DNA from 2 places in the Sediminicoccus sp. KRV36 genome. Region 1 is predicted to be linked to the other one. Evidence: riboswitches for the same ligand, from Rfam matches in the RefSeq annotation. Region 1 holds a riboswitch; the other holds the start of a gene.

Region 1 (6,920 bases):
TGCGAACCAGATAGGCACGGCCGACGATGGACCCGGCAGCCCCGTTCACCGCCTCGGAGAACGTCATCCACGGAACCAGGGCGCAGACAAGCAGAAGAAGAAAAGGGCGCTCACCGGTGGTAGGAATGCGAAATCCCTGGGCAAAGACAACCCAGAAGACACCGATCATGATGATCGGATTGACGAAGGCCCACATGAGCCCGGCCCAGGTCCCCAGATAGCGGTCGCGCAGGTTTGCCACCGTCAGTACCCAGGTCAGGTTCGCGAGATAGGTACGGTTGGACTGGATCACGTTATGCCTCTGGCTGGTGGAAGCCTCGGCTGATCGGCCCTGGCCCAATTGAAACGGCGAGGCGCATCGCAGGTCAGGAAGCGCTCGTTCCGGGCCGCCTTATCGGCGCGAAAGCCCGGGCGGGCAACCCCGCGCCAGGGATTCGGGAGACTCTGGCAGCGGTCCGGGCGAGGTAGGATTCGCCTGATGCGGCGACCCGTCAGGGACCCATGCCCTGCGTTAGGATGCTTGCGCGGTTCGCGCGAAACTGCCAGAGAGCGGGCATTCTGGGCGAAAGAGATCGAGAAAACCATTGTCCGACCAATCCACTGACAAAGCCGCCGATTCCAACGCTGACGCGCCGGTTGCGGCCCCGGCCCCCAATCTTTCCGAGTTGCCAACCGGCGGCGTGCCACTTTTCGCCATGCCTCCGGTCCGCGCTCCGGAGGGCTTTCCGCCTGGGTTTGAATACCTCGCGTCTGAAATTCACACCGGCCCTGGGCCGGCGCTGCGCCTCATGCCGCAGGGCTATGCCTTTCCGGCCTCGGCGATCCATCCCTTCGACCCGGTGGTGCTGGCCAATCGCGCCTACCTGACGCGCGGCTATTTCGACGAGCATATCGTTCAGGGCTTCATTGATCGCGTCTATGGCCACACTCTGGTGACCTATGATGGCTTGGCCGAGCTCTCGAATCAGGTTCGCTTCTGCGAGATGGAGGGCATCGAGGGCGATTACGTCGAACTCGGCGCATATAAGGGCGGTTGCATCGGCATCATGGCGATGAGCAACCTGCATTATGGCAAGAAGCCGCGCATGATCCATGCGTTTGACAGCTTCGAGGGCCTGCCGCAGCCGGTTGCACAGGATATCGACGCCAATTTCAACGCCATGTTCAAGCTGACGGACGAGCAGAAGCAGGGTAAGCTTGAAACGATCAATGCGGTCGCCGCGGGTGAGCAGTATCTGCTCGAGCTCATGCGCAAGATTGAGTATCCGGCGGACAAGCTGCGCATCCACAAGGGCTGGTTCCAGGACACGGTCCCGGTGGCGGCACAGGAGATCGAGAAAATCGCTGTCCTGCGTTTGGATGGCGACCTTTATGAATCCTATGTCGTCCCGCTGGCGCATCTTTACGACAAGGTCGTGCCGGGCGGTTTCATCATCATCGATGACTGGATTTTCAAGGGCTGCCGTGACGCGGTGACCGAGTTCTTCGCCCAGCGTGGTGGAATGCCTTATCTGCACCGCGTGGACATCACGGTACGCGTGATCCGCAAGCCGTTCTGACCTCAGAAGCAAGCCCAGGATGGCACGCCTCCCCTCGCTGACGTGAGGGGAGCGCGGCCGTGCCGGAACATAGTGCCCGGCAGTGCCATGCCAGAAATCGAAATATTCGTGGGTGTGATAGCCGACCTCGGCATCTGAGCTGCCACCGCGCCTGCAAAAAAGTGCTCCAACTCTCCACCGACGCGCATCCGCCGCGACCCAACCAGCTGGGCTCGCTGCTGACAGAGGGCGCAGCCGCTGCGATCCAGCGCAGCGCCCCCATGGCTCATGCTCCGGCGGTCACATCCACCCGGAGCGCCCCTCCCAGCTCGGCGCGATCAGAACGCGAAACGGGTCCCGATGATCGCGCTCCGCCCCGGCGTCTGAAAGCCGTTGACCGGCTCCCATTTGCTGTCCGTCAAATTCCGTCCCTCCAGAAAGCCGGTGATCTGCGGGGTAATCCGATAGCTCGCCGTCAGGTTGAACAACGTGCCCGATTTGTTGTTGCGCGGTGAGCTGACACTCGCCCCGCTGTTCAGATAGGTGGCGAAGGCGCCTTCCGGTGAACGTCCCGTGAAGTAGATCTGCGGCGTGATGACCAGGCCAGCGATGGGTTCGATCCTCGCCAGGGCACTCACGACGCTCTCCGGCCGCCGCGGCAGAACGCGCCCTGTTTGGCCGTCCGTGGCATCGGTGATGGTCCAGGCCATTTCCGTTGTCAGCCAGCTTGCTGGGCGCAATGCCCAGACAAGCTCCACCCCTTTCAGATTGGCACTGGCAACATTCGTCAGTGAGTTGAATTGCGCATTGAAGTTGATCAGATCCGTCACGCGCGACTGGAAGAAGGTGAACCCGACTGTCGAAAAGCGCTGCTGCCCGAACGCGGGAATATCCATCTCCGCACCGAATTCGTAGCCGATGCTGGTCTCTGGGCGCAGATTGGGATTCCCCCGGAAGGTATTGCCGATGATCCCGAAGCGCTGGTTCAGCGAGGGCGCATTGAACGCCGTTCCACCCGAGGCGCGAATGCGCATATTTGCCTCAGGCACCGCCAGCACCGCGCCCACACGCCAGCTGGTATAGCCCACAAAGCTGCTCACGCTGTCATAGCGAACGCCCCCGGTGACATCGAGCCGATCCCAGAAGCGATACTGCACGGCGGCATGCCCGGCCGTCGTATCCTGCTTGGCCGCAACGGAGGAGCGGAAGGGCACATTGCCGGCATAGCTCGTCACATCCTCATGCGCATAGTTCACGCCGAAGGTCACCGCGCCCTCCGTCGCGGGGCCAAAACTGGGCAACCGCACCACATTGCCCCAATCCACGCTTTGGCGGGTACCGCTGTAGTAATCCTGCGTGCGGGCTGCGCTGAGGATATCAGGCAGGTTGGAGTAGGTGCGGCGATCCTGCGTAACGGCGAGGCGCAGGCCGGTTGTCCAAACGCCATCAAACAGACGCGATTCGCCACGGATCTGGCCCAGCCAGCGCCGGTCATCGCCCGTATAGTTCGGATCGTCACGCGGCACGCTGTCAATGCCGATGCGGTTCTCCCGCCAGCGCACCAGCCCTTCCAGCCGGGTCCCTTCGATCGGCGTGTAGCCCAGGCGCGCCGTCGCATTGGTGCTGTTGAAGCCATCCCGCTCACCCAGCGTGCGGAAGAAGCGGGAGGCAGTGGCATTGGAGGCTTGGGTCGAGATGTTGTTGAGGCTCGCCAGGTAGTCGAAGGCGCCGACCGTGCCGGCGACGCCGCCGCCCAGGCGCAAGGTGTTCTGTGAGCCGCCAGCCACCTCGCCATAGGGCATCACGGTCCGGTCCGCGGGCGCCCGACGCGTCACGAGGTTGATCACGCCGCCGATGGCCGCACTGCCATAGAGCGAGGAGGCCGGACCGCGCAGCACTTCGATCCGCTCGATATCGAACAGCGTTTCATTGCCGAAGTTGAAGGCGCCATTGGCATCGGAGGGGTCATTGACCGGAACCCCATCCATCAGCACCAGGGTCGAACGGCTGGAATTGCCGCGCATGAACACGCTGGCCTGCTGCCCCGGTCCGCCCGATTGCGCGACACGAAGGCCAGGGACGCTCGCCAGGGCTTCCGCGAGATTGGCAAAGCCATTCTCCTCGATCATCCGGCGATTGATGACAGTGATGGAGGCAGGGACGCGTTCCAGCGCGGTGGGCACGCCAGTGGCCGTCACGATGGTGTCAGGGATGGCGACTTGCGCCAAGGCAGGCGTCACCAACGCCAGGATGGCGGCGGTGCTGGGCAGAATACGGCGCATGGGAAGCTCCCCGTGTTGCGCATGACGACATGCCGAGCAGGGCATTCGCCCCGCCCGACGGCTGGCGCCGAGCTCGCAAACGGAACAAGTCCGTGGCACCGGTGCACCCCGCCCGGTACGCGCGAGAACAACTCTGCGAAGGCCGGTCTCCTGGCTCGCGGGTCAACGCCCTGGCCCGCCTTCTCACCCCGGATTTGGGGGCAATGGCGTATGGACCAGCGCTCGCCGCCTACAGTTGCGGGGGCAGCCGCGGATTATCCAGCCCGAAGGCCAGAACTTCACGCATTCCCGTTTCAACCCTCATCGGGTCACCTTCACGTGACGTGAGTGTAGGCTCAATCAGACCATCCAGCCAAGAGCCTGTATTCCCACCCAGATCAATGCGCCGATCACGAAGGTGGCAAACAGACTGCCGAGCAGGGTCAAGGCCGCTCCGATCCCGATCACGCGGTTATCGGCTTCGACCACGCCCAACGCCATGATGATGTTGCCAAAGGCCGGCGGACCGTTGGTGCCGGGTCCCGGCAAAATCAACATGACCGCGCAATAGACCGTCAGCCAGCCGACGATCTTGTCGCCGGTCGGCCCGGTAAAGAAGCCAGGGCGCGGCTTCACATACTGCTCGACGCGCTTGATCCAGGAAGAGCCAGAGGCACCCGAGAGGCGCATCAGATCCTCCCGCTTGATGGACTGGCGGGCGATGAATCGCGGCAGTTTCGGCACCCGCCGCCCCATCCCCATCTGCGCGCCGAGAATCAGCATGGGAATGCCGAAGACCGAAGCCATCCCTGGTAGCAATGACGGCAGGCAGAGCAGCAGGATCAACAGTCCAAAAGCACGGTCCCCAAATGCCTCCGCCATTTCGCCCAGCGTGATCCTGGCACCGGGGAATTGTGCCGCCACCTCGGTGACAATGCGCGAGATGGGCGCGAGATGTTCATCCTGATGTTCAGTCGCGGTTTGCGCCGTTCCGTCCAAAACGCTTTCCTTGTGACATTCCCATGCGCTTTACGCCTGCGCATGACCCGGACCCTACCGGGATATTGCGACGAATCCAGCAAAATGTTTGCGCCAAGACGTCTTGCCGCGACACCAGGGCGTTACGCCCCGGTGAAGGCGGGCTTGCGCTTCTCCATGAAGGCGCGGCGGCCCTCGCGGTAGTCCGCGCTGTCAAAACAGGCATCCTGATCGGCCGCGATGGCCGCCATGTCCCGCCCGGCAGGATCGGCCAGTACGGCGCGTACGGTGCGCTTGTTGGCACGCAAGGACAGCGGCGCATTCACCGCAATGGTCGCGGTGATTTTCGCGACCTCCGCATCCAGCGATTCAGCCGGATGCAGCTTGTTGATCAGGCCCATGCGCTCCGCCTCGGAGGCTTCAAGTCGTCCGCCTGTCATCAGGATGAAATGCGCATGCGCGGGACCGACGAGTGCGACCAGGTTGCTCACCATGTCGAAGCCATAGGCAATGCCGAGCTTCGCTGCCGGAATGCCGAATTCGCTGCCCGAACCCGCGATGCGCATGTCGCAGGACATGGCGATGCCCAAGCCCCCACCCATGCAGAAGCCCTGGATCTTCGCGATCACCGGCTTCGGGAAGTTCGCCAGCTTATCCCGGCCATGGCTCGTCTTGATGTTGTATTGCCGCTGCGCATCGGCATCCGAACGGCTTTTCTCGAACTGGCTGATATCGGCGCCCGAGACGAAGGCCTTGCCGCCAGCGCCTTCCAGCACGACACAACGCACGGCGGGATCGGCGGCGAAGAGGTCGAGCGCCTCGGCCATGCCGTCCCACATCGCGATGCTCATCGCGTTGCGCTTCTCGGGCTGGTTGAAGACGATCGTGCCCACGCCGCCTTCGCTGCGGGCCAGGATTTTTCCATCGGCGAACTGCATCTCAATCACTCTCCCAAAACCTTCTTCGACCGCAAGGCGGTGATCTCTTCGGAACTCAGCCCGGCTTCCGCCAGGATCTCGTCGGCATGCTCGCCCAGGCCCGGCACGCCGCGGCGGATGCCGGGCTTGTGGCCTTCGATGTTGATTGGCGTGCGCACCACCCCGGCCTTCCCCAGCTTGGCATGCGGCACATCCCACACCATGCCCAGATGCTGCACCTGCGGGTCCTCGAAGACCTCGCTGATGTTGTTGATCGGGCCGCAGGGGATGCCCGCCTCATCCAGCAACGCGATCCAGGTCTCGCTGGGCTTCTGGCGCGTCACCTCGCCGATCGCGGCGTTCAGCGCGGCACGGTCGGCGGTGCGGCCTTCAGCGGTCTTCCATTCGGGCTTTTCGAGCCAATCCTCGCGCGCTGCGACTTTGCAAAACACGGCCCAGAGCTTGGGCGAGGAGGCGGCGATGTTGATCGGCTTGTCGGCACTCGGGAAGACGCCCATCGGCGTGTTTACCGGATGGTCATTGCCGGCCTGCCCCGCGATCTCGCCGTTTTGCAACCAGCGCGTGGCCTGGAAGTCGAGCATGAAGACCTGCGCCTCCAGCAGCGAGGTATGGACCCAGCGGCCCTTGCCGGTCTTCTCGCGCTCATAAAGCGCCATTATCACGCCCATCGCCAGCAGATTGCCCGCGGTGAGGTCATCAATCGGGATGCCCACGCGCATCGGCCCGCGCCCGGGTTCGCCGGTGATGGACATGAGGCCGCCCAGCCCCTGCGCGATCTGGTCCACGCCGCCACGCGTCGAATACGGCCCGGTCTGGCCGAAACCGGAAATCGACGCATAGACAAGGCGTGGATTGATGGCCGCGAGCGTTTCGTAGTCGATCTTCAAGCGATGCTTCACCTGCATGCGCATGTTCTCGACCACGACATCGGCCGTGGCGGCAAGGCGCAGGAAGGCCGCGTGCCCATCGGGGTGCTTCAAATCGATGGCCAAGCCGCGCTTGTTGCGGTGCAGATTGACAGAATCAAAGCCATCCCGCGCGCCACCGAAGCCGTCATTATTGCCCGGCGGCTCGATGCGGATGATGTCGGCGCCCCAGTCGGCCAGGTGCCGCACACAGGTGGGGCCGGCGCGGGCCAGCGTCAGGTCGAGCACGCGCAGCCCGCTCAGAGGCAGCGTTGTGCCGGCCTTCGCACTGACATCGGG
Region 2 (6,920 bases), 1.2 Mb from region 1:
GTGCGGTAGCCGGCCGGCGCCCCCTGCGCGATCCCGGCGAAGCGCTCGGCCGAGGCGCGCAGGTCAGCGCCCTCCGCCGCGGCATCGCGGGAGGCGGCGAGGAAGCTTTGCGAGGCCTGGCCGGCCTGGCGGCCTTCATACCAGCGCCAGCCCTCCCAGCCGCCCACGCCGGCAATCGCCAGCAGCAGGACCCCGGTGGCCAGGCCGCCATAGCGCTGGGCGAGCTTCTTCGCGCGCTCGGCGCGAAGCTCCTCATCCACTTCGTCAATCAAATCCGGCAAGATCGGGGGCCTTCAGCGTTCAGGGAGCAGCGGTATAGAGCATCATCCGCCGCGGTGAAATCACCGGGGCCGCGAATCGTTCTGGCGGCACGGCGCCGGCCCGGCATTGGCATGGTGTTAAGCAGGCCGGGTGTTGGATGCGGCCATGCGCCCCCTCCTCTCTTTCCCCATCCTGGCTTTCCCCACCCTGCTGGCCCTGCCCGGTTGCGATGCGACGAGCCTCGCGGTGGGGGCGGCCGTGAATGTCGCCTCCGTCACCCTGGTGGGGCGCAGCGTGCCGGATATCGTTGTCTCCGGGCTGAGCGGGCGGGATTGCTCGATCGTGCGGCTGGATCGCCGACTGTCCTATTGCGGGCCGAGCGAGGCGCCCCCGGCGGCGCCGCCCTATTGCACGCGCAGCCTGGGCCAGGTGGATTGCTGGGTGACCCGGCCCGCCAGCATCCCCATGCAGCGCGGCGTGGTGGATGGACCCACCAGCCTGAACGCGGCCCAGGAGGCGGATCGCACCGCGTGGTGGCCCGGATTGCCGCGGGATCTGCTGCGGATCGAACCGCTGGTGGAGCCGTAGGGCTGCGGCGTTCCTGTAGCGCGACCCGCGACGGGCAGCACCCGTCGCCGGGGGGCGAGATTCCGCGCCATGTATTGATGATCGGCAGGCCTGCATCATGCATCCTTCGGGAAGCCGGGCTTGCCGGAGGCAGGCTCCGGGCCGCGGCCCTGCCCGCCGGCCCCGCCCGGCGCGGCCAAAGCCGTGCGGGCGCCGCATCAGCCCTCCAGAAAACGCCGGATCCATTGCGCGACGCGGGCGCAATCATGGGGCCGCGCGAGCGAGGCGATGGCCGGGCCGGCCAGCGGGCCGAACCTGTCGCGCCGGGATTGCAGCAGGGCGACCCCGAATTCCGGCGTGAATTCGGGGTGGCACTGAAAGGAAACGGCGTCGCCATAATCCAGCCCGGCCAGGGGGGTGAATTCATTGGCGATCGTGACCCGCGCGCCGGCGGGCGCCTCCACCACCTGATCCTGGTGGGAGGCGGGCACATGCACCGCCGCCCGATCCTCCATCCAGGCTGCGGGCTGCCGCACGTCGTAGCGGTGCAGCCCGATGCCCCAGCCCTTGGGCGATTTCACGACGCGGCCGCCCCAAGCCTGCGCCATGGCCTGGTGGCCAAAGCAGATGCCCACCAGCTTCGTGCGGCCGCGCGCCTGCCGCAGGAATGCCATCAGCGGCGCGATCCAGGGCAGGTCGTCATAGACCCCGGCGGGCGAGCCGGTGAGCAGCCAGGCCTCGCAATCGGTGGGGCTGTGCGGCAGATCGCCGGCGGTGACGTCATGCAGCACGGTGTCCCGGGCCGGGGGCAGCAGGCGCTGGACCATCGCGCCGTAGCGGCCATGCTCGGCCTCCAGCTCCTCGGGGACCGCGCCGCATTGCAGGATGCCGATCTTCATGGGGGCGCGGGCCGGCCGGGGCCGCTCCTACCGGAACGCCACGGGCCGCCCGATCGGGCCGCCCAGCACCTCATCCTCGCGCATGGCGACATGGCCGCGAATGATGGTGCCCACCGGCCAGCCCTGGCAGCGATGGCCGTCAAACGGCGTCCAGCCGCAGGGGCTGGCGATCCAGTCATTGGTGATCTCGCGGGACTTCGCCATGTCCACGAGCGTGAAGTCGGCGTCATAGCCCACGGCCAGCCGGCCCTTGTTCACCGCGCCATAGATGCGCGCGGGGCCCGCGCACATGAGGTCCACCAGGCGCATCAGGCTGAGGCGACCGGCACTCACATGGTCCAGCATGACGGGCACGATGGTCTGCACGCCGGTCAGGCCGGCGGCGGTGTCGGGCCAGGGGCGTTCCTTGGCGGCGCGGGAATGCGGCGCGTGGTCGCTGCCCACCACATCCACCGTGCCGTTGCGCACCGCGGCCCAGGCAGCCTCCAGGTGGCGCTGGTCGCGGATGGGCGGGTTCATCACGGCATAGCCACCCAGGCGGCCATAGGCCTCATCCGTCTGGGTCAGGTGGTTCATCAGCACCTCGACCGAGCAGATATCCTTGTAGTCGGCCAGGTAGGCGAGTTCCTCGGCCGTGCTGACATGCAGGATATGCGCGGGGCGCCCGGTCTTGCGGGCGATGGCCATGAGGCGCCGCGTACCCAGCATGGCGCATTCCACATCGCGCCACTCCATGTGGTTCCGGTGCGGCATGCCCGAGCTGTAGTTCGGCTTGCGCGCCTGCAGCCGATACTCATCCTCCGAATGGTAGCAGATGCGGCGGCGGCCGGAGCGCATGACGGCCTCCAGGCTGGCATCATCCTCGATCAGCAGATCACCCGTGGAGGAGCCGGCGAAGACCTTCACCGCGCAGACATTCTCCTCGACTTCCAGGTCGGCGAGGTCGGGGATGTTCTTCTTGGAGGCGCCGACATACAGGCCGACATCACAATAGGCGTTCTCGCTCACATAGGCGCGCTTCCAGGCGAGTTGCGCGGAATCCGTGATGGAGGGTGCGGTGTTGGGCATGTCGAACACGGCGGCGAGGCCGCCCAGGATAGCGGCCCTGGTGCCGGTCGCGATGGTCTCCACCGCGGGGTCGCCGGGCTCGCGCAGATGCACATGGGCGTCAATCAGGCCCGGCAGCACATGCAGGTGGCGGCAATCCACCTCCTGCGTCGCCTCGGCGCCGCGCAGGCTGCCCATGGCGGCGATTCGGCCATCCCGCACGCCGATATCCAGCGGCTCGATGCCCCAGGGCAGCACGGCCTGGCCGCCGCGCAGGATGAGATCGAAATGGGGCATGGAAGTCTCCGGAGGAACGAAGCGCGCAATCTGACGCGTCAGGCCGCCGATGCAAGACGGCGGAGCCCTGGAGGCGAAAATCGCTTGACAGAAAAACCCATAAGGATATGTTGATGACGTGTTGGTCCGGCGCGAGCCGGTGAAAAGGGAATGCCGTGCGGCCCCAGCTGGAACTCCAGCCGGCCAAGTCGGCAGCTGACCCCGCAACTGTCAGCGGTGAGCTGGCGCTTCACCCTCTCCTGACGAGGGGCCCCTTACTGGGGAACGTCACTGGGGTTCGCCCTGGGAAGACGGAAGTGCCGGTGACGACCCGTGAGCCAGGAGACCTGCCAGCACGATCGAAACCCAACCACCGGGGCGGGGTGCCCCTGGCAAGGAGAACCTGACCATGCGCCATTCCCGCGCCCCATTGCACGCCACCCGCCTCTCCTGGCCCCGAATGCGAAGAACATCAGGCCCCGGCCAGACCGGGCCCTGACCCCCATGCCAGCCACCCCCTGGCCCACCGAGACCGGCCCCGCTTCGCCCTGCGTGCAGATTTGCGCGCTGGATGCGGGCGGCATCTGCCTCGGCTGTGGTCGGAGCCTCGACGAGATCGCCCGCTGGTCCACGGCTTCGGCCGCGACGCAGCGCGCCATCCTGGTCAGGGCGCGGGAGCGGCTGGCGCTTCGCACATCAGCCGATCAACAGGGGCGGTAGGGTCAAGGGCCCGCACAGCCGGACCACGCAGAACGGGTTTCGGAATCTGGCCGCCCCGCCAGGAGAATATGCATGTCCGCCTTCAATCTCGGTTTCCCCCGCATGGGTGTGCGGCGGGAGCTCAAGACCGCGCTCGAATCCCATTGGTCCGGCCAGTCGGATGACGCAGCCCTGCTGCGCAGCGCCGCCGATCTGCGGGCCCGCCACTGGGCCCTGCAGTCACTGGCCGGCATTGCCATGCCGCCCAGCAATGATTTCTCGCTCTATGACCATGTGCTGGATCATGCCTGCGCCTTCGGGGTGATCCCGCCAGGCTATGGCTGGCGGCCGGGCGAGCGGGTCTCGCTCGCCACACGCTTCGCCCTGGCAAGGGGTGGCAGGGGCACGGCGGGTGAGGCCGCCGCCGGCATCGCGCGCGGGACGCCCGCGCTGGAAATGACCAAGTGGTTCGATACGAACTACCATTACCTGGTGCCCGTCTTTCAGCCAGGCCAGGAATTCACGGCCACGGGCTTTCCGGCGGTCGAGGCGTTCGAGGAAGCCCTGGCGCTGGGCCAGGTGACGCGGCCCGTGCTGCTTGGTCCTGTGTCCTTTCTCCTCTTGGGCAAGATGGCGGGCGGTGGCGATGCGCTCGACCTTCTGCCGGGTTTGCTGCCGCTCTATGCGGAGACCCTGCGCCGGCTGGAGGCCGCCGGCGCGCGCCATGTGCAGATGGATGAGCCATGTCTCGCGCTCGACCTTCCGCACGCGGCGCGCGCGGCGCTGTGCCACGCCTACACGGCCCTGGCGGCGGTGACGCCCAGGCTTTCCATCATCCTCGCCAGCTATTTCGGCGATTTGCGGGAGAACCTCGAAACCGCGCTGACCCTGCCCGTGGCCGGCCTGCATCTTGATCTGGTGCGCGCACCCCAGATGCTGGACGTGGCGCTGCGCCACGCGCCGCCGCGCATGATCCTCTCGCTCGGCGTGGTGGATGGTCGCAATGTCTGGGCGACCGACCTCTCCCGCGCCTTCCTGAAGCTGCGCGGCGCGGCGGCCGCACGGCGCTTCGAGTTGCTGCAGGTGGCGCCCTCCTGCTCGCTGCTCCATAGCCCCGTGGATCTCGCGCCAGAGACGGGCCTCGATCCGGAATTGCGCGGCTGGATGGCCTTCGCCCGGCAGAAGCTGGAGGAGGTGGCGATCCTCGCGCGGGGCCTGACCGAGGGCCGGGGTGCCATCGCGGCGGAATTGCTGGCGAGCGATGCCCGCCAGGAAGCACGACGCGCCTCGCCGCGTCTGCATGATCCGGCAGTGGCGGCACGCCTGGCCGCTGGCCGGCCCGAGGATGCCGTGCGCGTGCCCTTCACGCGGCGGCGCGTGGCGCAGCAGGCGCGGCTCAATCTCCCGGCCTTCCCGACCACCACCATCGGCAGCTTCCCGCAGACGGCCGAAATCCGCGCGGCCCGGGCGGCGCATAAGCGCGGCACGCTGGATGCGGCAGGGTATGACGCCTTCCTGGCCGGCCAGATGGAAGCGGCGGTGCGCTGGCAGGAGGAGATCGGCATGGATGTCCTCGTCCATGGCGAATTCGAGCGCAACGACATGGTCGAGCATTTCGCCGATTTCCTGGAGGGCTTCGCCGTCACGAAGAATGGCTGGGTGCAGAGCTATGGTTCGCGCTGCGTGAAGCCGCCCGTCATCTTCGGCGATGTCTCCCGCCCCGCGGCCATGACGGTGGAATGGGCGCGGCGTGCCCAGGCCCTCACCACGCGGCCGATGAAGGGCATGCTGACCGGCCCCGTCACCATGATGCAATGGGCTTTCGTGCGGGACGACATCCCGCGCGATGCGGTGCGCCGGCAACTCGCCTACGCCATCCGTGACGAGGTGATGGATCTGGAAGCGGCCGGCATCCCCATCGTGCAGATTGACGAGCCCGCCTTCCGCGAAGGGCTGCCGCTGCGGCGCGATGAATGGGATGCCTATCTGACGGACGCGGTCACCTGCTTTCGCATCTCGGCGAGTGGCGTGCGCGAGGCGACGCAGATACACACCCACATGTGCTACTCCGAATTCAACGACATCATGGACCGCATCGCCGAGATGGATGCGGATGTGATCTCGATCGAGACGGCGCGCAGCCGGATGGAGTTGCTCGAAGCCTTCGTGGATTTCCGCTACCCGAATGAGATCGGCCCGGGCGTCTATGACATCCATGCCCCTGCCCTGCCCGAGGCCGCGGAGATGGAACGGCTGCTGCGCGTCGCGGCGCAGCGCCTGCCGGCGGATCAGATCTGGGTGAACCCCGATTGCGGACTGAAGACCCGCAAATGGGAAGAGGTGCGCCCGGCCCTGATCCGCATGGTGGAGGCGGCCCGCAGCCTGCGCGGGTAGGCTGCGCGCGGCGGGTGGTTCAGCCCGCCCGCCGCGCCACGCCTGAACTGCGCAACGCCGCTTCCACGCCGGGACGAATCTGCTGGATCAGCGCCAGCGTCTCCGCCGCGTCATGCACGCGGGTTGCGATGCTGGCGGTGTTCTGGCGCATCTGCACCTCGGGGTCGCGCGCGGCGGCGAGCAGGGCGCCGGCCAGCCTCTCCCGGATCGCGGGCGGCAGCCCGGCCGGCCCGGCCCAGATGATGGGCTGGCGCGTGGCGGTCTCGAAGCCCTGTTCGATCAGCGTCGGCACCTCGGGGAATTCCGGCCAGCGATCCACGCTGGCGCTGGCCAGCATGCGCAGATTGCCGGCGCGCACCAGGCCGATCATCTCGGGCGTGCCGGTGTAAGTATCGATATGCCCGCCCGCCACCTGGGTCGCGGCATCGGTGATGCTGCCGAACTGGATGTAGTTCATCTCGAAACGCGCGAGGCGCTGGAACTCGAACATCGCAACGGCCGAGCCCGGATTGGTGCTGGCGAAGGTGACCGGCCGCCGCCGCGCCTCGGCCACGAAATCCGCCAGGCTGCGCACCTGCGGCATGGAGGGGCCGACCGGAAAGCCGATGCGCAATTCCGAGGTGGTGCCCAGGAAATCGAAGCTCTCGAAGGGCCGGTAGGGGATGTCCATCGTCAGTGGCGCCACCACCAGCGCGGAGAGACCCACAAGCCCGAATGTGTAGCCATCCGGCCGGGATTGCGCGATGCGCGCCGGCCCCAGCGTGCCGCCGGCACCGG

Evidence for each region. Region 1 has a riboswitch for cobalamin ahead of LHU95_RS21820 (TonB-dependent receptor). Riboswitches for the same ligand answer to the same signal wherever they lie in the genome.
Region 2: it holds a riboswitch for cobalamin, as region 1 does, so the genes downstream of both, LHU95_RS03955 (DUF1289 domain-containing protein) here and LHU95_RS21820 (TonB-dependent receptor) in region 1, are expected to answer to the same signal.

Annotation. Positions count from the first base shown of each region.
Region 1 covers NZ_CP085081.1:4,584,297-4,591,216, forward strand. The annotation lists gene LHU95_RS21810 (ABC transporter permease) at 1-292, opposite strand, end outside; gene LHU95_RS21815 (TylF/MycF family methyltransferase) at 585-1,559, shown strand; gene LHU95_RS21820 (TonB-dependent receptor) at 1,877-3,820, opposite strand; cobalamin riboswitch at 3,943-4,151, opposite strand; gene LHU95_RS21825 (exopolysaccharide biosynthesis protein) at 4,160-4,798, opposite strand; gene LHU95_RS21830 (enoyl-CoA hydratase) at 4,921-5,715, opposite strand; gene LHU95_RS21835 (CoA transferase) at 5,721-6,920, opposite strand, start outside.
Region 2 covers NZ_CP085081.1:905,315-912,234, reverse strand. The annotation lists gene LHU95_RS03975 (tetratricopeptide repeat protein) at 1-281, opposite strand, end outside; gene LHU95_RS03970 (hypothetical protein) at 427-849, shown strand; gene LHU95_RS03965 (type 1 glutamine amidotransferase) at 1,047-1,727, opposite strand; gene LHU95_RS03960 (dihydroorotase) at 1,755-3,071, opposite strand; cobalamin riboswitch at 3,177-3,420, shown strand; gene LHU95_RS03955 (DUF1289 domain-containing protein) at 3,555-3,770, shown strand; gene metE (5-methyltetrahydropteroyltriglutamate--homocysteine S-methyltransferase) at 3,843-6,143, shown strand; gene LHU95_RS03945 (tripartite tricarboxylate transporter substrate binding protein) at 6,163-6,920, opposite strand, start outside.